Regions from separate parts of the Paenibacillus sp. VT-400 genome, predicted to be linked through region 1. Evidence: riboswitches for the same ligand, from Rfam matches in the RefSeq annotation. Region 1 holds a riboswitch; each other region holds the start of a gene.
The links. A riboswitch is a leader RNA that binds a small molecule or an ion and turns the genes downstream of it on or off. The one in region 1 is predicted to bind cyclic di-AMP.
Positions count from the first base shown of each region.

Region 2: linked by a shared signal. The riboswitch ahead of EL84_RS13435 (hypothetical protein) and the one ahead of EL84_RS30270 (3D domain-containing protein) in region 1 are both predicted to bind cyclic di-AMP.
Region 3: linked by a shared signal. The riboswitch ahead of EL84_RS06505 (C40 family peptidase) and the one ahead of EL84_RS30270 (3D domain-containing protein) in region 1 are both predicted to bind cyclic di-AMP.

Region 1 covers NZ_LELF01000069.1:46,611-54,546, forward strand. Annotated here, with positions in the region: gene purR (pur operon repressor) at 1-342, opposite strand, end outside; gene ispE (4-(cytidine 5'-diphospho)-2-C-methyl-D-erythritol kinase) at 440-1,294, opposite strand; gene EL84_RS30245 (small, acid-soluble spore protein, alpha/beta type) at 1,444-1,620, opposite strand; gene veg (biofilm formation stimulator Veg) at 1,878-2,153, opposite strand; gene yabG (sporulation peptidase YabG) at 2,307-3,203, opposite strand; gene rsmA (16S rRNA (adenine(1518)-N(6)/adenine(1519)-N(6))-dimethyltransferase RsmA) at 3,263-4,165, opposite strand; gene rnmV (ribonuclease M5) at 4,170-4,715, opposite strand; gene EL84_RS30270 (3D domain-containing protein) at 4,871-6,055, opposite strand; cyclic di-AMP (ydaO/yuaA leader) riboswitch at 6,329-6,582, opposite strand; gene EL84_RS30275 (TatD family hydrolase) at 6,824-7,594, opposite strand; gene EL84_RS30280 (HD domain-containing protein) at 7,927-7,936, opposite strand, start outside.
Region 2 covers NZ_LELF01000067.1:623,200-631,135, reverse strand. Annotated here, with positions in the region: gene EL84_RS13445 (Nramp family divalent metal transporter) at 1-572, shown strand, start outside; gene EL84_RS13440 (HAD family hydrolase) at 678-1,361, opposite strand; gene EL84_RS13435 (hypothetical protein) at 1,536-1,934, opposite strand; cyclic di-AMP (ydaO/yuaA leader) riboswitch at 2,050-2,225, opposite strand; gene EL84_RS13430 (glutathione peroxidase) at 2,597-3,076, shown strand; tRNA gene EL84_RS13425 (tRNA-Leu) at 3,224-3,306, opposite strand; gene EL84_RS13420 (urease accessory protein UreF) at 3,751-4,452, shown strand; gene EL84_RS13415 (hypothetical protein) at 4,719-4,922, shown strand; gene EL84_RS30835 (hypothetical protein) at 4,950-5,585, shown strand; gene urtE (urea ABC transporter ATP-binding subunit UrtE) at 5,616-6,311, opposite strand; gene urtD (urea ABC transporter ATP-binding protein UrtD) at 6,289-7,098, opposite strand; gene urtC (urea ABC transporter permease subunit UrtC) at 7,061-7,936, opposite strand, start outside.
Region 3 covers NZ_LELF01000050.1:26,390-34,325, reverse strand. Annotated here, with positions in the region: gene EL84_RS06535 (hypothetical protein) at 91-384, shown strand; gene EL84_RS06525 (4a-hydroxytetrahydrobiopterin dehydratase) at 635-931, shown strand; gene rbsK (ribokinase) at 976-1,959, shown strand; gene EL84_RS06515 (c-type cytochrome) at 2,034-2,390, opposite strand; gene EL84_RS06510 (GNAT family N-acetyltransferase) at 2,541-3,035, opposite strand; gene EL84_RS06505 (C40 family peptidase) at 3,392-3,862, opposite strand; cyclic di-AMP (ydaO/yuaA leader) riboswitch at 3,866-4,003, opposite strand; gene EL84_RS06500 (hypothetical protein) at 4,249-5,100, opposite strand; gene EL84_RS06495 (M1 family metallopeptidase) at 5,111-7,102, opposite strand; gene EL84_RS06490 (YwhD family protein) at 7,204-7,707, shown strand; gene EL84_RS06485 (transglycosylase domain-containing protein) at 7,905-7,936, opposite strand, start outside.

The DNA.
Region 1 (7,936 bases):
TGCGGGCTGACCAAGCAAGTCGGACATGTACAAGTATTCTCCAGGCAAGATCCGATCAGGTTGCGCGAGCTGGGTCGAGAGCCGCTCCGCAAATGCCAGTGCCAGTTCTCTGGATACCTTCGGAATCCATCTTACTCCCCCGGCTGCTCCAGCCAGTGTATGCAGTTCTCCTGACCCACCTTCTTCGAACACTTCTTTGATAATCGCCAAATCTTCACTAATTGAAGACTTTGCGGCACCATAACGTTCGGCAAATGTGGTCAACGGAATAACCGTATGCGGTCTGGACAATAAGTATTGCGTCATTTCAACCAGCCTTGCGCTTCGTTTTAACTTCTTCACAGAGATCCATCCTCACGATCACGGAAACATCCAAATCCGAATAATTATTTAAGAATATAACACCTTTATACGTGTTTGTACATTATAAAAGCGAATTTTACGTTAACATACGTACAGCATACACTTCTTTACAGAACCCACGCAGACCATTATATATCCGGGCAACCTTGGATTCTTTGGAAACCAGACCAAATACCGTTGGACCGCTACCAGACATTAACACGCCGTCTGCACCCAATCGAATCATGGCATCCTTCAGATGCTGAACTTCCGGATACAGCTTCAACGTCACATCTTCAAGCACATTGCCCATCTGGTCACAGACTTCCGTAAATGATTGATTGCGTATAGCCTGCTCCATTTTAGCTGCACTCGGATGACGAACAATCTTGTCACTGCGGAACCTTCCGTACACATCGGCTGTAGACACATTAATCGGAGGCTTGGCCAGAATTACCCAGCATTGCGGCGGATTAGGAATGGGAGTTAACTTCTCACCACGGCCTGTAGCGAGTGCAGTCCCTCCTGTGATACAGAATGGAACATCCGACCCGAGTTCAGCTCCAAGCTCCTGAAGTTCGTGATCCGGTATATTCAATCGCCACAGACGGTTCAATCCACGCAGCGCTGCTGCTGCGTCGCTGCTGCCGCCGGCAAGTCCGGCTGCAACTGGAATCTTTTTATCCAGATGAATATGGACGCCCGTACGCACGTTATAGCGCTCCTTAATGAGTCTGGCTGCCTGGAAAGCCAGATTCTTCTCGTCGAGCGGGATATAACCCGCCTGACTGGAGATGAAAATAGTATCTCGCGGCAGCTCCGACATTTCCAGCCGATCAGCCAGATCGACCATGGTCATGATCATTTCAACTTCATGGAATCCATCGCTTCTTTTATGTAAAACGTCCAGCATCAAATTAATTTTAGCAGGCGCTTTTTCGTAAATTTTCAAGGCGTTCACCCGTCCTCACCTTTTCCCTAAGACAACTTAACATATTATATCAAAATGGGGCTGTCAAGTCATTTGTATTCCGCATCTAAGGGGAAAAAGCGGGGTTATTCCTGACGGATTTCCCCGCTTTTCAGTCTGCTTGAAACGGTTTAAGATTTGCGCGCAGCCTGTTCAGCAAGTTGAATTGCACGTTTTACCATGTTTCCTGCATCCTTGGCTTTAATTCCGCCCCAACCTTCCTGTTGCACCGTATCATAGAAACCCAGGTCTTTCGCGAGCTCATTCTTCAGATCCTCTGACATGACACTTCTTCTTCTGCGACTCATGAACCATCCTCCTCCAAAGTATCCTTCATAATGTGATGAGTTCGTTGTTCGTTCACGTTTTGGACATCTTGTCACCAGGCCATATTCAGTTTCCTGCATTGCTTAAGAAACTGTCCCTTCACCTGTCCATATAGTATGCCGCGACCGTTCCTCGCTCATTCCTGAGTATGTATGGGTTACGTTAGAGGGAGAATTGGTGTTTAAAGAAAACAAAAAAGCGATCCGCCTTGTGGGGCGAATCGCCTGTAAATCGATACTTACGTCTCCATATAGGAACTATGCGTCTGGCTGCCCGGGTCATAAACCATGACTTCCACCGATTCCGTAAGTATATCCGCATAACTATAAGATACTCGCTTGAAGGTTTCTTGCTCCTCATCAAGCTTAACAATAAAAACAGAAGGGTACGTTTCTTCCAATACACCCGTACGCTCAATGGTCTTACGGCGGCCACCATTAGCCCGCAACATAATTTTCTGACCAATATGTGCATCGAGATTGCGTTTGATATCCAACAGCGTGTTTTTAGCCATTGTCGACGACCACCTCTTTTCTTGTCCATTATACCGGATTTTACAGTCATTGTCAAATCAAAACTAATTATTATATCAGCATCAAAAAGTTGTTGTCAATGAATTTTTTTTCAAACAAAAAAAGCCCCATATTGGGACTTTAAATGGCCTACATCAGACTGCCGACGGGTTCACTTTTAGCGTAGATAAATCATTCAGCCCAGGCAGACCTACCCGGTAACTCCCCCGTGTCTCAACACCACCCACACCCTGGCTACCACTGATGGTATTGTGCAGAACATCACTCATGTTGACCGTATCGCGCACAGAAGTAAAGGAGGCCTTGGCTGCCACATAGACCGGATCAAGTGCATGAATGAGAATTCTGCCTGGAGAACTGGCAAAGTTCGCTCCAGCGCGCAGCAGTGCCTCAAAATGGGACTGACAGGCCCCTGCAACAATAGTGAGTGCGTCTAGATGGCGTTCATATTGTCTGGCCACCTGAATGGCCGACACAAAATTTTGCGAGTTCTTGTAGCTACCAAGACTATATAAGTCATAGGGCTGACGTGTTTTTAACACCCCATCATGACCCGTAATAACTACGATATCCGGACGTACTTTGGGTAATAAGCGGTATAAGGTATCTGCCATTGCCGATTCATGGACATACTGTCCCTCTGCGGGCACACGAAGTTGCTCATAGAGATCCATACTTTTTTTCAAATAGTTCGGATCTCCATCCAGATGAAGCACCTTTCCAGGCATTTCAAAATAAGCCGGTTCCTGCTGGGCAGACCAATCCTGTACCAGACCTTCACGATTCCGCTCAGCCTGTTCCATACGATTCTGCTGCAGACGGGACAGGGTCTGATGTGCTTTAATATGCGCCTGTCTGGTCTTGGCGCTTTGTGGTTCATAAGGAACCTGTATCAAATCGTCCACCGGGGAATCGGCAATCAGCCGGAACTCAGTCCCTTTAATGACCGCAGCATCCAACTGGAGGCCTTCCACCCGAAAAGTCACATCGCCGCCGTATGACTTCCGAACGACCAAGTCTCCGATATTCATCAACGTAATCACCTCTACCCCATCGTATGGGCAAAGACCCGGTTTGGTTCATTCAAATTTTACAGCGCTGCACGTACCCCAGCTTCCCACATTACGGTGCTGAGTGTGGCATACTCTTGCAGACTCAATGTCTCTCCACGCCGGGACGGTTGAATACCTGCCTGCTCCAGCAGAATGTCTGCCTGTTCCCGGTTCTCCTTTGTGAAGAAACGTGCCTTCAAGTTGTTTGAGATTGTTTTTCTCCGCTGAGCAAAAGAAGCCTGTACCACTTCGAAGTAGTGTGCTTCATCCGGAATCTCCACTGGTGGCTGCTCACGCACCTTCAGCTTAATGACAGCTGATTCCACATTAGGTTGCGGAATGAAGACCGTAGGAGGCACAATACACACAAGTTCCGGCATACTGTAGTACTGAACTGCGATGCTCAGACTGCCATAGTCTTTTGATCCCGGTGCAGCAGCCATGCGTTCAGCCACTTCTTTTTGGATCATGACAACAATGCTGTCTACCGGCAGTTTCTCTTCCAGAAGTTTCATCATGATTGGAGTCGTTACATAATAAGGCAGGTTAGCCACAACACTGACTTTGTCCACGGATGCAAAATCCGTATTAAACAACTCAGCCAGATCAAGCTTCAACACATCCCCATGATGAACACGTACATTTGAATAAGGCTGCATCACTTCTCCCAGGATTGGGATCAAGCGCTGATCAATCTCTACGGCTGTGACGGGACCGGCTACCCGAGCCAGTCGTTCCGTGAGGGCTCCAATACCCGGCCCAATCTCTAACGCACCCTTGGACTCGTCCAAATCGGCTGCATTAACAATTTTGTTCAGTATATTTTGATCGATCAGAAAGTTCTGACCCAGACTTTTCTTAAATGAGAATCCGTGTCTTTGAATAATCTCTTTCGTACGCTTGGGCGTTGCAATTTCAATCGTCTCTTCCATGTTCTTCATATGCTCACAATCCTTCACGTTCAATTTGCGCTAATGCTGTAGAGAACTCTTCCCGTGTAATCTGAAATACACTGAGACGTTTGTGGAACTGCTTACCATTACAATAACCGATGCCTAGCAGATTGCCCATCTCCATACGACGTGCAGCAGCCTGCGGATGCACAATAAGTCCTGCCGCGATCAGGTCCTCCCAATCGATCAGGCTCGGAGCACCTTCGTATGAAGTATGTACGCGCGCCAACGCATGACGGATCGCCTCGGGTGAGGCATTCTCCACCCCAATGTCCCCTTTGCGCGTTGCATCGGCTTCCGGAATGAAGGCATGTTTGCAGCCAGGGACCTTGTTCGCAATAATTTTACGAATGCGTTCGCCAGCATGATCCGGATCTGTCAGTACAATGACTCCCCGTCTCTCCTGAGCAAGCGCAATCCGCTTCAGAATGCGTTGGTTGATGGCTGATCCACCTGTTTCTATGGTATCGGCTTCCACGGCCCGACGGATAGCTACCGTATCGTCACGGCCTTCCACCACAATGACTTCTTTTATCATGTTCCATTTCTTCCTTTCTAACGCAAAAAGAAGAGGAATATCCTCTTCTCTGCCAAACGGCGGGGGAGACTGAATTCAGACTCCTCCGCCGCATATTCCGCATGAATCATTCATGCAACTATTTTATAGCATTCCCATTTCAAAGTAAAACGATTTTAGTTCGCTTCCGGCTTCACCGGACCGATCACGTAGACCGTCTTGCCTTTCTTACGTCCAAAATTCAGGGCATGCTTCACACTGTCATAATACACATCAATTTTGTTGCCTTTAATGGCACCGCCTGTATCTTCCGCACGACGGAATCCCAGACCTTCGATATATACCCACCAGCCAATTGGAATGACTTTGGGATCAACCGCAATGGTGCGCCCTTCCGTTACACGAGTACCGGAAGCTGTTTTAGTTCCAATGCCAGGCTCTTCGGAAGAGTAGGCAGTCATGGATACATTTTTAAGTACTTTGGAGTATTTAAAAGAAGTCCCGGATACGGTAATCACTTTGCTGCCCGAGGCAGATGTTTTCTTCGAGTTCGTTGTTGTAGCCTTTTTGGTTGTTGACGTTTGAGCCGATACGGTCTGAATCTCAGGTTCTTTCACGACCGGTTTTGCTTTGGTGCCGACAGCGATCACTTTATCTACACGATTATTCGCGACAGATTTGCCGACCATTTTTTTGGAGACCAATTCTCCATCCTGAAATACCTTTTCGATATGCTGCACAATTGTGCCTTCTTTGCCGTTCACAACGACACGGTTATCCCCTTTGTACAAGCTAGGGTCAGCCGTTTTAATGACTTTGTAAGCGATCGGTTGCTCTACGTCCACTGTACGCTTTGTTACGCGCACTACACGGATCTTCATCTCCGGTTTGATCGCAGTTCCAAGCGCCGGATACACTTTATCATTACTTTCAACTTGAATACCTGATTTTTGAATTGCATCTTCTACCGATGAATCGGTTGTATACAGAGTCTTGGTGTCTCCGTCTGCCGTAATGTTAACTGGAACGGCCCGCTCAATAACGATTCGGTCTCCATCTGTTAACGCCCCATTCATGGACATGGATACCTTATCGTGAGGGCTGACTGTGATCGACTGCTCCTCCAGCATTTCCTGAAGCATTCCTGTACGAGTCTCTACCACCTGAGCTTTGCCATCAATAACCAGTGAAATTTGTTTCCCGGCCTGACCGTAAACGACTAACAAGATCATGATTGTAAGCGCAATTGAGAAAATCGCGATCAATGCCATTTGACGCATGTTCTCATGCTTCCACCGCAACGCGAAAGACTTACTGGATGATCGTGACTCATGGGTCTCTTCTGGTTGGAATGTGCCCACTTCTCCGTCCTCCTTCATAGCCTCGCCGTCTAAAGTAATGCATGATGTCTTTGACGTGACTATACCAAATTTTCTACAGAACACAGATTGGACCAACATAATCCGGTTCTGCACCATGAATCAATCTTCGCAACATGATGTCATCCTCCTGAATACCTACCGTATGATGACAATATTTCTTTTATTCAAAAACAAAAAAGCCAAAGAAAGAGTGTAAGAGGAACTCTTTCGTGGCTTCCGAATGATTTTGAATATCGGAAATTCATGCACGAGGTTGCCTCTCTTTTTCCGCTTGCGAGGTTAGCTGTCGGGTTCGGGCGAAAGAGAGCCGCCCTATCTTGGGTCACCCGCTCATGGCGGACGCCCTTGAATTCACCCCGAGACCCAAAGAAGAAATCAAATACGGCTTCGCAGTTCCCTTCGCTGCTTTTGGGTCAGCGAACGTTGCGCATCGGCCAAATACACCGATGTTTAAGCCCTATTGGTTCCCCCGCTCTCCGATAACGGAGACTCAGCGAGACTGATTCATGAAAGTAATGTTGTTTCATCGGAAAGTGTCCCTTTGTTCATCCCCCGAACATCTGTCCAATTTTCCGCACAACAATTCACTGAAAAGATGATATCCTGTTTTGATGCATGTTGTAAAGCGTTGATCAAGTACGTTTTTCTGAATATTTGGTTAAAATATTGTAATATTCTTGATTTATTTGGATCAAAGGGCAAATTACCTCCGCTTACCTGCCTTTTTCACCTCATTTGCTCGTTTTTTTAACGAATCCCAAATCGTTCCATGGCATTTTTGGTTGTTATTGCAGCAATTTCCTCCACCGAAATGCCTTTAATTTCCGCAGCTGCCTCTGCAACCAGACGTACATGCGCTGTCTCATTTCGCTTCCCACGATAAGGGTGCGGTGTCAAATATGGAGCATCTGTTTCAATGAAAAACCGGTCCATAGGAACCTTCTCCAGCACCTCTTTGGGTTGCTTTGCATTTTTGAATGTGATCGGTCCTCCGAAGGAGAGATGGAAGCCCATATCGAGGCAACTTTTTGCTGTTTCCCAGCTGCCCGAGAACGAGTGCATCACACCACCAACTTCGCCCGCCTTCTCTTCACGCAAAATTCTTATGATATCCTCATGTGCATCCCGATTATGGATGACAATTGGCATGTTCACTTCACGCGCCAAAGCAATTTGTTGTCGTAATACGCGATGCTGTATTTCTTTTGGTGAAGTATCCCAGTGATAATCCAATCCAATCTCACCGATCGCAACCACTTTTTCATGCTTGCATAAAGATGCAATCCACTCCAAATCGCCCTCCTGCATTGTGATCGCATCTACGGGATGCCACCCTACAGCTGCATATATAAAGTCATATGTTTCGGCGAGTTTCATTGTGGTTGGAATCGTCTCCCGGTTAAAGCCAATGTTGATCATGCGACCAACTCCTGCATCCACAGCACGCTGAATCATGTCCTCGCGGTCCTCGTCGAATTGTGGTGCATCCAGATGTGTATGTGTGTCGAACAGCATCATGTCTGTATCTCCCTTCATGTCGAAATAACGACTATCTTCTTTTTCAAAATCCAATTTGTAAAATTCAATAATTCAATGACTCATACATAAAACATTTTGGGTATCTGTGTATTACATCATTACGTTTGTTTCTTCACAACTACAATATATAGAAGATATACGGATATTCTGATCTATATATTGTTGATTTTGCTCATTCTGCCTACTTGCATTTACAAAATTATGTCGATCTACATATACTCCCCATTAAAGCAGATTACTGTATCATGAAAAATAGCTCTTTTAGAAAGTGTTTTGATATCGAAATTCTTCATCGGATTATACCCACATGATTACAAGAAA
Region 2 (7,936 bases), on a different contig from region 1:
AAGCCATTCGGTACTCGACCATGGATTCTACAATCGCGTTGACACTGGCCCTGTTCATCAATGCAGCCATCCTGATTGTATCTGCCGCTGTATTTCACAGTGCTGGTATGACGCAGGTTGCTGAGATCGCTGATGCCTATCATCTGCTGACACCTCTATTGGGTACTACGGTTGCAAGTATCCTGTTCGGTGTGGCGCTGTTAGCATCAGGTCAGAACTCTACCCTTACAGGTACACTCGCTGGGCAGATCGTTATGGAAGGTTTCCTGAACATTCGAATTCCGGCATGGCTACGCAGACTGGTCACACGTCTGATCGCCATCATCCCGGCGGTAATTGTCACAGCGATTGCAGGAGAACATGGCACAGAAGAACTACTCATTTTGAGCCAGGTCGTGCTGTCACTTCAATTGCCCTTTGCTGTAATTCCCCTGGTGATGTTCACAAGTGATAAAAAAAGTATGGGTGCATTCGCCAACAAATTGTGGCTCAAAATCATCTCATGGGTCATTACAGCTATTATCGTTATGCTAAATGTATATCTGATCATTCAGACGATCCGCTTGTTCTAATCTCATTCTAATCGACTAAATACTAAAAAGGCTGATCAACTCCGGTATGCTATACCCAAGTTGATCAGCCTTTATTGTTGCAATCCAATAAACAACCATCTGAATCTAATCCTGATTTGGTATCAGTAACGGCAAGAGTTGATCCAATGAATCAACAGTCCAATCCGCACGTTTGTCATCCGATAGTTCTGGCTGGAATCTTCCGTAACCCTGCATAATTCGAATCGTACGCATGCCCAGCTTCCGAGCAGGTATAATGTCGTTATCGATCCGATCGCCGATCATGACGGCTTCCTCCGGTTCACAACCGGCCTGCTTCAAGGCCACAGCGTATAACTCAGGGTCTGGCTTGGACACTCCTTCTTCAGCCGAACATGCCAGAACATCAACATACTTCCGCAAGCCGTAACTCTCCAGTCTCTCTTCCGTTCCAGGACTCTGATTGGCAATAATGCCAATGCGATAATGCCGTGACAACTGCTGAAGAACGGAATCTGCTGAAGGAAAAGGACGTTCAAGATCTTTTTGAAACTTCAGCTTGTCCTGAATCTGTTTTTGATGTCCCTCGTCTTTAACAAATGTGCGAATTGCCACTCTCATAGGCCATTGCTCATATTTTCGGTAACAGTTCGCGAACAGTTCTCTTACCGCCTCAATCTTCACCGGATATCTCAATGCACAGGCTTCGCGGACGAACTGTCCGATAATATCATCAACCGGCTCCCATTCATCCACCAGCGTATCTCCAACATCAAAAAACAACCATTTCAATCCACCTACATCCGGCACTCCAATTCCTCCTTGTAAGCATAAAAAAGAAGACTCACCATCATGCATGAGTCTCCTCAAACTTCCGTTTATCGATGAATCAATTTCATAATACCTTGAGTGAATTCTGAAATTGATTCTAATACATTCAATTATAACAGGCACCTTACACCTGAGCAATCACAAGCTATGGCATTAACCATTGAGGAGAAAGCCAACTTCCCCATTGAGCGAATATACAATCCGGTCTGCGCCCATGCCCCGATAGATGCCCTTAGGATGACTCTGCTCCGTAATGACGCACAGGGATTTCGATGTCCATGAACGGCAGATCTGTAAATAACGACAGGTCAGATTCAGGCTGTTCTCGAAAATAAACACGTTGCCTACGCTGCCCTGCGGCAAAAACCATTTTTGAGCTGCAGCCGTATTCATGCGAATGACATGTTCTACTCCGATTCTACGGAGTCTTCGCTCTTCCCCTGCACTGTTGGTTAGAACGGCAAACGGCATTTTTTTGTACATCAGCAATTTGATAAATTTGCGTCCTGCTTCATTTGGAGCAGTCACTAAGATCATCTCAGTATCCATCATTCGTTCCTCCCTTGGCGTGAAAAGACAACAAAAAAGAAGCGTGGGGGACCAAGGCCTCCCGAACGCTTCTTAAATAACCCATGGCGAAAACACCATGAACCAGCGTACGGCTTGTTGCCTCTCCCTTTAACGCTTACGAGGTTAGCTGACGGATTCGGGCGCGAGAGTCGCCCTATTTCCGGCTGTCACCGGAAAATTCACCCCATGAATGCCCACTGTCCTGGACAGCGCATTCCGTTGGTTCCCCCGTTTCCCATTCATTAATGAATGGAAACTCAGCGATTAAAACATCGTTCGTATATCTTAAGGTAAGATCGAGCGATATTATCGTTTGTTTCGTTTTTCAAGTACAATTTAGTTTAAATTGAAATTACGTTATGAATCATACACCCCCGCCATGACGGTGTAAAGTCCTTACAGATCACCGAATCGGCAGATTTTTGCCAATACTCGTTCATAATAACGCTTACAATAAGGTTATACTCTATCCATCTCTTCAAGGCTATCTAATTCTCACTCTGACGAAAATCCCTTCGTAATTCATTCACGTATTCAGCACAACTGGCCTGTTTTGATTCTTTTAACACCATATTAGTTTTGCAATATTTAATTGCAACCAATATAATAGAAGATATAAGAGTAAATAAATGGAGGCGATTTAGATGACAGTCTACGATTACAAAGTGAATACCCTTCGCGGTCAAGAAGTTGAAATGTCCGACTACCGTGACAAAGTGCTCCTGATTGTGAATACGGCAAGCTCATGCGGCCTTACCCCTCAATTCAAAGGTCTGCAAGAATTGCAAGACAAGTTTCAAGATGCTCCATTTGAAGTTCTTGGTTTCCCAAGCAACCAGTTTGCACAGGAAAAAGGATCTTCCGACGATATTGCCGAGTTCTGTCAGATGAATTATGGCGTGAGCTTCCCCATGTTTGAGAAAATTGATGTGAACGGCTCAAGCGCTCACCCTCTTTTCCAACACCTGAGCACAGAAGCTCCTGGCCTGCTCGGCTCCAAAGCAATCAAATGGAATTTCACCAAATTCCTCGTGGATCAGAACGGACAGGTCATTAAACGTTATGCTCCCAAAACAACACCGGACAAGATTGAAGAAGATATCAAGAATTTGCTGCAAAAATAATACACAGGCCACCCGTAGCCGGAAGGTAGAGCAACATTCCTCCGGTAATGGATGGCCTTTTTTCAACCCAGATGTCATACTGTTCGAAAAAGACAAAAAAAAGAAGCTTCCCATTAATGGAAAGCTTCTTTTTAATCGTTCATATGATGCGGTCGAGAGGACTCGAACCTCCACGGGCATACGCCCACTACCCCCTCAAGATAGCGTGTCTGCCATTCCACCACGACCGCATGTCGTAAATAATCGGCAACAGAATTGATTATACCGGGTTCAGAACTAAAAGTAAAGTATTTTTTAATACTTCTTTTTCAGCTAGGCATTTTCATCAAAAATCGCATAATCTCGTCATCTTTACCCATGAACTGCATATGATTAGATTTGATCCCCTCTTTTTCGGTAAGAGCCGATCTTGTTGATTCATTTATATATAGTCCTTCCTTATATATAGTCCTCCCTGCACTTCACCACATAAATAACACAATGAGTTATATAAAATAACACAAATATTAAATTCCAGATTTAATCCATTAATTTTCACGGATACTATTGACAAAAAGCGGACATTTATGGGATGATAACTATCATATAATTCGGATTTCTAAACACAAAGCAAACAAAAAGGAACATAAATGTTACTTTAAGTGACATTTAACGAACACAGGAGGCGAATGATTGTGAACCGTGGGAATAAGCTGCTCGATTATGTCAAACTGCTTGATTCCTCTATTCAGGTTGGAGGGTTCACCCATTCCTTCGGCATGGATATCCATATCAGGGAGGGTACCATTCGTAATGCTGAAGATCTCGAATCATTCATGCGTTGTCAGTTGCATCCGAGCATCGTTCGTCTTGAAGGTATGGCTATCAAAGGCATCTATACCGCAACAGATCACAAGGATACATGGCGGATAGCTCTGATCGACAAGCTCGTCCATGTTCAGCGAACCCCTGGAGATCTCAGAGAACAAGCTGCCGCCATGGGTAAACGATTGATCAGACTCGCACGAGCTCTGCACCCCTGGATTGAATTCAGCCAGCTCGAACAGATCTTTGCCAAATACGATTCGGTTGGCTGCCTCTCCACTGTTCACGCCTGGATTAACCACCACCTCGACATCCCGGTCGAGGAGGCGGTCCTTGGTTACCTGCATTCAGCCATGAATGCCTGCATAACCGAAGCCTCCAAAGTCATTCCCCTGAACAACGATACAACCAAGGATCTGATGGTCCGCCTGGCCACAGATCTGGAGAATGAATGGAAGACCGTCAGCGCCTCGGCTGCGGATGGACTGGCACAGCCAACCTCGATGTCCATGAAATCGTTTTTCCCCAGTTTCCATATGCTCGGAGCTGGACTTCATGCCTACAGGGCCTAATCCTCTTCCTCCTCATGCCTGCTCCCCTTCATTCAAAAAAACTAAAAAACACGCGGCAACCTCCTTGCCGACGTGTTTTTTGTCATTTCATTTGTTTTATTTACGTATTTACGCCATTTATAATCACAAAATACACTTTTTTCCGTCTTTTTTAATTGTTAGATGACGAATTTACGTATATAATAAAACATACAGCTCGCATTTCTATATATTCTACATGAAGAAAGGGCGGCTGAATACTACATTCTAACCAGGGGTGAACCCTTTTGAACAAGAAAAAACCAGTTACTCCGTTCGGATGGGCCATCAAACGACGGCTAACCGAACTTCAAGTGGACCAGAAGACCTTTTGTGAACAGCATGGCATCCCACCCTATCGTTTATCCAATCTTATTCACGGCACACGCAAAGCAACCCGATTCAGGCACCTGGTCGCTGATATTTTGGATATTCCAGATGAACTGAGATAAGATTTCTGCCAAAGGAGGGTCTCATCCATGAGACATGTTACATCCGATCTGGAGAGGCTGTCGTTCCAGTCCATACGTCACCAGCTCATCATTGTTGATGACAATTGGATTATCCAAAGTTGTAACCGTGCCTGGCAACAGGGACTTGGTCAATGCTCACCAAACCCGGATATACACAGTAGTCATAGACACTACCTGCACCTGACGGAAGCCTGGGCAAAACGAGGCAAGAACGCTAACATGGCACTTGTCGCACAGAATTTGAAAGAACGCGGAATACCCTTTAATCGAAATCATACATATGACATCTGCGTGTATACTGTATACAACGAAAAGAGGTGGTTTCGTGTAGAACTCACCCCTCTATCTTATTCAAATTCAATTCTGGATACCGATCTCGCTTTAATTGCACACATGGATATTACCGAACAAAGAAAGACAGAACACCAATTGAAGAAAGCATTGTCTGAAGTGCGCACATTGCGCGGACTGCTGCCTATTTGCGCTGTCTGCAAACAAATCAAGGACGAAGAGGAACACTGGAACTCCGTTGAGAGTTATCTGGAGAAGCATACCCACGCCGAATTCACGCATGACATCTGTCCGGAATGCATCCGGCGGTTATATCCGAAATACTCAAATATCCTGGACAAGCGCTCCTAAAACCTTTCTCCACTGGCCGACTAACTACAACTATACGGAGAGATGATGTTCAAACTGCGACATATCCAGTTCTTGCGGTGTCCCATGCAGGGTTATGGTTCCTTTGTCCATGATATAGATGTAATCTGCGGCACTTCGTACAAAATCAATACTCTGCTCTACCAGCAGAACCGAGAGGTTCCCCTTTGCCTTGAGCTGCAAAATAACCTGCCGAATGTCCTCCACGATAGAAGGCTGGATGCCTTCTGTCGGCTCATCCAGTAGCAACAACCCCGGACGCGAAGCCAATGCCCGGGCGAATGCCAACTGCTGCTGCTGTCCACCACTCAGATCCCCGCCCTGCCGTCCATACATCGTAGCAAGCACCGGGAACATCGCCAGTACATCCTCCGGGAACGTTTTTACTCCCGGTGCACTTGTCTCCAGACCGAGCAATAAGTTTTCTTTCACCGTAAGCTGCGGGAAAATCTCCCGCCCCTGCGGTACATAACCAATCCCTGCCCTTGCCCGCTTGGCTGTGTCCAAGGTGGATAACTCCTGATTTTGCCACTGAATACTACCCTTGCGTGTTTTGAGCAGCCCCATTAATGTTTTCATCAACGTTGTTTTCCCCACACCGTTACGGCCCATCAGACACACCACCTGTCCAGGCGGTACATCCAGGTTCACACCACGAAGCACATTGCTTTCCCCGTAGCCGGATTCAATTCGTTGCAGCGACAGCATGGTCATCCCTCCTTTTGCCCAGATACACTTCTGCCACTTTCGGGTCTGCCTGTACCTCCGCCATCGTACCTTCCTTCAGCAGTTTCCCTTCATGCATCACCGTTACCTTGGCTGCGAACTCTCGCACAAACTCCATATCATGCTCCACCACCACAACCGAGCGTTCACGCGCAATCTCTTGCAGAAGTCGCCCGGTCTTGTGTGTTTCTTCATCCGTCATGCCTGCGGCTGGTTCGTCCAGCAACAACACCCGCGGCTCCTGTAGAAGCAACATGCCAATCTCCAGCCACTGCTTCTCCCCATGTGATAACGCTCCTGCACGAGCATCAACGCGGTCTTGCAGACCAATCTGGAGGGTAACATGCTCCATGGCAGCACTCATTTTCCCATATCGACGAATACGGATGGCTTGCAAAGGGGAACGGCGAGTCTCCGCCGCCAGCGTCAGATTCTCCTGCACCGTCAGACCTGCAAAGATCGATGGCGCCTGGAATTTGCGTCCCACACCTTTGCGAACAATCTGGTGCTCCTTCAGTCGTGTTAATTCCGTGCCATCCGCCATCTTCACCGAGCCGGACATGGGTTTTGTTTTGCCACATATCACATCCAGCATCGTTGTTTTCCCAGCACCATTGGGTCCGATCAGAAAATGCAGGTCATGTTCATGCAGCTTCAGATTCATGCCTTTGACAGCAACGAACCCACCAAAGGCCACCGTAATATCCTCGGCTACCAACACCGCTGATTCCTCAGTAGACTTTAGGTTTTTCCCGAGTGACTTGGACATGCGCACTCTCTCCTCTCCGCTTCAGCAAGCGAACGACATGACGATATACACCTACAATACCGTTTGGCATGAACAAAACTACCGTTACAAAGAGCCCACCAATGACAAACAGCCACCCTTCGGGATAAGCCTCACTTATGCCTGTTTTGGCTGCATTCAGCACCACCGCTCCGATAATCGCTCCAATAAGCGTACCGCGACCACCCAGCGCAACCCACAGGACCATCTCAATAGAGGGCACAATCCCCATCATCGATGGCGAGATAATACCCACCTGAAGAACAAACAACATGCCCGCGATGCCTGCAAGCGCACCGGAAAAAGCAAAAGCCAGCGTTTTATATCCTGCCGGATCATATCCGAGGAATCGCACCCGATTCTCCCCATCACGCGCAGCTTCGAGCACTTGGCCGAACCGACTGTTCACCATTCGACGACAGAGCATATAAGCGATCACCAGAACAGCAAGCGTTATATAGTAGAGAGCAATCGTCGTTCCAGCGGAATGAAGTGTAAAACCAAAGATCGAATTATATCCGGTAATGCCATTTGTTCCACCCGTCCATTCCTGTTTACCAACAAAGAGTGTTACCGTAATGAGAACCAAGGCTTGAGTCAGGATGGTAAAATAAACACCGGTGATCCGGTTACGGAACGTAAACCACCCCAGGGCAAAGGCAAGCAATGCCGGAAGGGCTATCCCCAATAACAGCGCCACCGGGAAAGAGCGAAATGGTTCCCAGAACCACGGCAGACTACTGAGACCACTCCATCCCATGAAGTCAGGAAGCGTTGCTCCACTGGCCTGAAGCTTCAGATACATCGCCATCGCGTACCC
Region 3 (7,936 bases), on a different contig from region 1:
TCGACCAGAAGGCCTTTTTTTTTAAGGGCTATTTTCAGGTATAATAAGATCAAATCCGCTCCTTAGGGGCCGAATAGGAGTGAAAAGCCAATGGGCGTAAAGCATGGACGGGATTATGAAGGAATTTTGACAGATCTGACAACGGCAATCGGACGCATACCGGATCGGTATGTTTTCTTTGAAATGGACGCGGAAGAGTGGGGGAGACTGGCTGCATCTGACCAACTTGAAGTGGATGAGGCATTGGCGGAGGATTTGTTCTATGCGCTGGGCGAGGAGTCCGTTATTCCGGTTGGAAGTGGCGTGGTCATCCATGATAAGGAACAGCACCGCATTCATATTTTGATCGGGGAAGAAGAGTTGACATTTGTACCTTTAATTTAGTGTGTTTACATGCATTTTCAGGGGTGTAAATGGAATTGGAATTCCCCTCAAAGCCTTATGGTTATTGGTTCTATGCCATGTAGTTGATTGGATTTTGAAGCTTGTCCGTGGTAAGATGTTAGTCGTGAAATGGGCCAACCGCATGGCGGTGAGCCTGGCCTTTGAGGTTGCTGTTGATAGCGCCGAAGGTGTCGGTGGTTATACGGACGCATGTCTGTAATGTACCACCCTATGGGGAGGAAGATAACGCATGGTTTTTTCGCAAGAGGAAGTCGAAGCTCATCTGGGAAGGCTGGAAGGCTGGGAACTGGAAGAGGGACGGTGGATTGTACGTAAATTCGTGTTCTCCAACTACATGAAAGGGATTGCATTTGTGGATGAGGTCGCTGCGATCTCGGAAGCATTCAATCATCATCCTTTTATTACGATTGATTATACAACGGTTACGCTGCGTCTCACATCATGGGATGCGGGTGGTATTACATCTGTAGATATCAAGGAAGCAGGGCAATATAACGAAGCTTATGACAAAATGAGGTCGCAATAACGAGGTTGGTTATTATCACGCGGCCAGAAGTGAGTGAACCATACATGTCAGACTATAATCAGAAACAACCTCTTATTGCTGTCGTAGGCAGTCTCAATATGGATCTTGTAGTGAAGACAGACACGATTCCGGAAGAGGGAGAGACGGTGAGCGGTGAGGAGCTGCATTATCTCGCTGGTGGCAAAGGGGCGAACCAGGCTGTTGCTGCTGCGCGTCTGGGTGGACAGACTACGATGATTGGTGCGGTGGGATCGGACGGTTTTGGCGAACGTCTGCTGCACAGTCTGACGGAAAGTGGTGCAGATGCCTCGCGGGTTCGCATATTGGAAGACACGGTTACAGGGACGGCTTCCATCTGGCTTTCTCGGGGAGACAACCGGATTATTGTTATTCCTGGTGCGAATGGGCAAGTGGCGCCTGAAATGCTGGAAGAGGCGGATACGGTTAAAAGCCTGACTGCAGCCGCAGCGGTGCTGCTACAGCTGGAGATCCCGCTGCCAGCGGTTACCCGCGCCGCCCAACTGGCGGCTGAAGGCAGCGCACTGGTGGTGCTCAACCCGGCTCCCGCGGTGCCGGGTCTGCCCCAGGAGCTCCTGCGGTGCGTCGACGTTGTCACGCCAAACCGCAGTGAGCTTGCCGTGCTTACCGGCCGGGATCATCTCCGGCCGGAAGACCTGGATGCGGCGGTCGCAGAGCTCGCCGCATCCCTCGGGGCCGCTGTCGTCACGACGCTCGGCCCCGAGGGGGCTGTGTACGCGGCGGCGCCTGGTTGCCGCGTACAAGCAGGGCGTGCCGGCGCGTGCCGTGCGCCCGGCTACGCCGTAAGCGCCGTCGATACGACCGGCGCTGGCGATTGCTTCAACGGCGCGCTGGCGGTAGCCCTCGCGCGCGGTGAGACTTTGGACGCGGCCGTAGGCTTCGCCATGGGTGCGTCCGCGTTATCCGTGACGAAACTCGGCGCCCAGTCCGGGATGCCGTCCGCACGTGAAGTTGAGGCCTTTCTGGCTGAGCATGCCGCAGAGGCTTAATAATTGATATAACAAATAGGCGCTTATTCTCCCAAAAGGGGATTAAGCGCCTATTTGTTATGCGTATGCAGAGATTATTTCTTCTCTGACAGCCACATGGCGATATTTGCAATCTCTTCGTCCTGCAGTTTGCCCTTGAAGGAAGGCATGCCACCTTTACCTTTGACAATCGTAGAATAGATCTTCTCCAGATCATCCTGGCTGCCGATGTTGGCCAGAGCAGGTCCTACGCCACCTTGAAGCTGATCCCCGTGACAGGAGATACAATTGGCTTTGACCAGTGCTTCAGCTTGTCCGGCATCCAATGTTACTTCCGGCATGGTTGGCTTGGCTTCTTCAGCCACTTCTTCTTTCCCTGGAAGCGTAAACATTAAAACAATAGCTAAAGCGCATGCTGCAAAAAATACTCCGCTCATGATCCATTTGTGCATCCCTTATGTCCCCTCCAGAATGAAAGATCATCTAACCTGAAACTATCCATATCATTATAACGGAACCTGTACTGACATCATAGCATTTTGTGGGAATTTTTTGAACTAATCACATAACAAGGGGCAAATTTGGTTGTTTTGCAATGGATTCTAACCGCGAGGCCCTTCATAAACCATACAGTGAAAGGGCTTCAAGCCGCTTGGGGTCTGTCGTTCGTATGTATCCTGGGTGACAAATCCACTCTTTAGATAAACTTGAATGGCACGAGCATTCCAAGTGAGTACTTCCAGATCAATCTCATTCGTGGGATTTCGGCGAATAGCTTCCTGTACAATGGCAGTGACAAAAGCTGTCCCTTGACCCTGACCACACAGCTCTGGATGCATGCCAAGGCCAATCCGGGTTACCCCTTGAAGTGGGAAGTATTGAGCAAACCCACATATACGATCGTTCTGATCCAGGACGATCGCATATTGCTCCTGCCGCAGCTGTGCATCTCCGAATTCCACTTCCAGAGCCTTCATCTGCTCCCAGGGGAGCCAGCTGTAGATATTGTAAGGCGGATCATACTGCCAGCTGCAGATAAGCTCCGCATGTTCTTCTCGCATGGGTACAACGTGAAACGTCACAGGGGTTTCCTTCATACACCTGCATGCTCCTTTCCTTGAAACAGAACTCTTTGTCCACTCTACAAAAGTGATGTTCATTTAGCAAGTCTTCCTTCCCAAGAAAAAAAAATGAAACAAAAGTTCCGGTAATTTCGTTTATATTATAACGGGATGGGTAAAAACATCATAAGGGCACGGACGAACGAACGCAAAATGAACCTGTTGATGTCGCAGGATATAACCCGAGTATAACTTGCAACATGAATAAGGATTGAAGCACAAAAAAACCGCCGGATACATTCCTGCGGAGAATGTACCGGGCGGTTCTGTTATGCTTCTTGCTTCGTTCCAGTATGTTTAATGGTTACAGCATCATGTTGCTCAGCTTGTCCCTAGTCAAGGGCCAGTGATTCATATGCGTCCGTGCTCATAATCCGTTTTGCGCCAACATAACGATTGGCCCAATAGTTTTCACTCAATGCACTGATCGTAACGCCTTTGGAAGAAGAGGAGTGTGCGAACTTTCCATCCCCTACAAAGATTCCTACATGGGATACGCCTTTACCTGTTGTATTAAAGAACACCAGATCGCCAGCTCTCATCTCCATGCGGGATACGGAATCGCCCATGTCGAATTGGGAACTGGATTGGCGTGCCAAATCAATACCCAACTTGTCGAATACATACCGTGTAAATCCGGAGCAGTCAAAGCCGTTAAGCGTTGTTCCCCCACTTTTGTATGTAGTTCCCATTGCTGAATCAATTACTGTGTCCATCTTTGAATCTGCGAATGCGCTACCTGCACCAAGCGATAAAGCGAATGTGATGCTAAGTACAGCTGCGGTTAATTTCTTCTTGAACAAGAGATATTCCCCTTCCAATGCCTGCGAGGTTAGCTTAAGGATTCGGTTGAAGGTCCCCTATGATCCCTCTGTAGCAAGATCAATTCACCCATAACTGGTTCCCCCGCTTCCCAGGTGCCAGGAATTTGGCTATGCTAGTTATGCACCTGCGAAATCAAGAAATGACGATTTAATTTTAAGTAGTTACAAATATGAATGTAAAGATTACAAAGTTGTTACTAAAAACTCACTGCGATTATTGTAACAGAGGAGTACGGCTTTGGCAACGTTTAGCAACAAATTTAGCAAAAAAAACCTCGACCTTTGACGGGGAAAGGTTGAGGTTTGCCTATTTATAAGTACATATTAGGCCATGAGTTTAACATGTGATGGTAACAATTTTTAAACTATCTGCTCTCACCTTTGGATATTTTGGACTGCCATAATCGGAAATGGCTGCATATTTTCCACAGACTCAATAGACATCTGGCAAGTGGATACGTCTGTTGTAGTATAAGTCCGGTCAGTCCCGTTAATAACCATGAGGCTGTAGTGAATGCCCCAAAGACGAGCAGGTGTACTCCACCCAGTAGAAGTGCAATGCCGATTACAGCGATGAGATGACGCAGTGCAATCCAGAGTGCTTTGAGGGTACCGTGAGCCCCGCCTTCTCCTTCTGGTGCCGAAACACCGAACTGCATATAGAGTATGACATGGTGGATGATCCAACCATATACAATCCAGGCAGCAACATAAGGTATACCAGGCAAAAGTAATTGAAGGGAATGAAATCCGTCCATGAGAATCGAGTAGAGCTTCGGTATGAGCCAGTAGGCGGGCAGAAGCATCAATAATGTACGTATGGTGTGGAGCAGCAGCATCGGTTTCCACAGATTTTTGATTCCGCGGACAAAGGGGATGCGCTCTTCTGTAGAATTAAAGTGCTGAAGTGAGTAGAGCAGTCCTGCCTGAATGAGGGGGCTGATCAACATGCGAACCAGCAGCATGCCCCCGAGAATCCATAGATAACGAAGAACCTCCGGATGGGTAGACAGGTTAAGTTGACTTTCCATTTTGAACAAAAGTGTACTCAGCTCACCGGCATCAGCATCTGGATAGCGAAGGAGTAGTGGGATGACCGCCGATTGTACCATTCGATAGAAGAAATATCCCCAAATGAGTTGATAAAGAAATAAGAGTGCGGCAATGAACATATGCTGACGGACGAGAAACCAGCCTTCACGTATTTTCGCTTTCACCGTTTCCACCTCACCATGACAGACCTCCGAATATGGCTTCTAATAGTTTGGTTACACTCATGCTCCAGCGGGACTTCGTCTGCTCATCCAGTCCGGATTTCAGGAAATTGTTCATATGGCGGTTCTCCAGCACGATCGAGTACAGGGGATCGGTCATGGCCCAGGATACGGGGGATGTGTGAGTTAATTTATACGTGATGCGATCTTCTTTGCCATTCCATTGCTTGGTGAGGATATGCCCGTCTTCAAAGGCAATGCGAACAGGAACGGCGTTGTAATCACTCCCTTTTTTTGCGATCGTCACGGATGACTCGTACAATGTTTGACCGTCTTTCTGTACGGGCGTAACACGAATCTTCTCTACAGCAAAGTCAGCCATCCCGTTACTATAGACGTATTGATCAAAATAATCAGACCAGGAAGTGCGGGTCACTTGTTCCACAACGTTTTGAAAATCAGCCGAAGTGGGATGTTTGAAGCGGTATTTCTTCACATAGGTAGAGAGAATGCGTTCCATCTTTTTGGCACCGACTTGATGTTCGATACCAAGTAATACAAGCTTGCCACGTGTATAGACATTGGCCGCATACTCATTCTGTGAATCGAACTTCCAGGATTCTTGTGTTAAGGATGAAGGAGACGTAATCAGTCCCGATTGTACCGGCAGATTCGGAATCAATCCGTATTCCTGCTCCATCAGTTTGTCTTCTGCATAAGAGGTGAACCCTTCATCCAGCCAGGCTTCCTCGAATTCGTTGCTGGCAACCATGCCGTAGAAGTACTGGTGTCCGATCTCGTGGACTACGGTACGTTCCAGGTCATAACCTGGCGTGGTGTCATCGGCTCCAAAGGCTGTAACTAGCGTAGGGTATTCCATACCTCCAGCGCCATTCCCCGCTTTGGGTGGAACTACGATGGATAAGGTAGCATAAGGATATGGGCCAAACCATTTGCTATAATTGGCTAGAGCGGCCTTCGCGGCGTAGAAATAACGTTCTTTCAGATCCTGATGAGCTGGGTCCAGATATAACTTGATTCGTACACCAGGCACATTGGGTGCAGAGAAGGGTTCCTCGGCGTACACAAAATCGGGTGAGGCTGCCCAGGCGAAATCATGCACATCATCGGCATAGAATTGATAGACCTTTTCTCCATTCTTCACCACGGCTTGCTGCGTCGGAAATCCGGTAGCAGCCACTTTGTATGTTTCAGGCACCCGAATACGCACACTATATATACCGAAGTCAGCGTAAAACTCTGAATTGCCATGGTACTGGTGCAGATTCCAGCCTTCCGTTGTTCGTCCACGTCTGCCCACAGGTTCATAGGCACTTAATTTGGGAAACCATTGACCTGCCATGACAAAATGATCAGCAGTTCCCATCCGGGCAAAAATCTTCGGCAGATTCACTTCAAATCGGGTGTGGAGCGTGATGCTTTCCCCGCCTTTGACGGGTTTGGGCAAGCGTACTTTAATGAGGGTGGTGTCCTTGATATTTCCGTCATCTGGTTGCACATACTGCATCCGGTGCAGCAGAGAGAGCCCGTCCTCCGTTTTCATTTCGGTAATGTTCATGGAGCCATAACCATTGGTAGGCATGACATCACCACGAAGCTTTCCACCGGATTCCTTCATAAAGGTGGTGTCAGCAGAAGAGAAGGCGTTGGGATACATATGAAAGTAAAGCTCGCTGACGGTTTTTTTACCTGGATGTGTCCAGGTAATCGTCTGAGTCCCTTCCAGTACATTCCCTTCGACCAGTTTTACATCCATGTGATATTCCACAACACGGTTGCTGTACACTTCGGCAGTAGGGGTCTGTACACTTTCTGGAGGTGCTGGCGTTGGGGCTATTGCCTTAGGCTTGCCCGATTCGGGGGCGAGTACTGGCAATTCGGAATGAGTTGAGCGATTATAACCCAGAGTGATCCATATCCCTCCGGCAAGTACACACAGGGCCAGGGATGCAGTGAGCCAGCTCTTGGCGCGTCGTGGAATCATCGTTAAATACCTCCCGTTGACAAGCATCTACAGCATGTATATGTTTGCAATGGGGCAATTATTAGTTAAAATATTTGTATCAACCCTTGGAGGTTATAAACATGGACCAAAACGAGCAAAACGGCAAAAAACAGATTGCCTTGAATATCGTTAGTGCAAAAAGCAAGCATAAAGGCTTCGGTGCAGGCTCCATTGAGCTGAATAACCTTTCCCCGGTCATTATTGATAATGGCGAAGCCAAAATCGATATCGGTGCGATGCATGCGAAGAGCAAAGTGGAACGCAATATCAAGTTCTCAACCAATCGTGAAGATGTACCCAACGGACGCCAGGTATGGCTGGTATGGGTAGCTGTCGATCGCACGGAGGAAGGCCAACTGTATGGTGGAGCAACGGCATGTGAGATGTGGATTGATACGGAAGCAAGACGTGGATGGAAACTGCTGGCGGAACATGTGAATCGCATGGATTATGCCTTGAAGCGTCGCTTCATGTTGGATGAGCTTGGACCTGAAGCTCGAGCTGCACTTAAGACACTGCTGATCTCACACAACCAAGACTGGTGGAATGCTTCTCCAGATGTATTGAAGGAAGCACTCGCCTAAGGCAGATCTTTTAACACAGTCTAAAAGAAAAAAGCAAAAGGCCCCTTGACCGGAAAGTTCGGTTGGGGGTCTTTTGCTCGTGCTTTAATCCTATTCATCGATCTGAATAATTATGAGTTTTCATCCGAAGTGAATTTCCAATTGTTCAATATAACCAGGGGTTATAGGTGACGCAACTAAGTCATTGCGCATTTACGTCATTCTACCCACCAACGTTTGAAATCTCCCC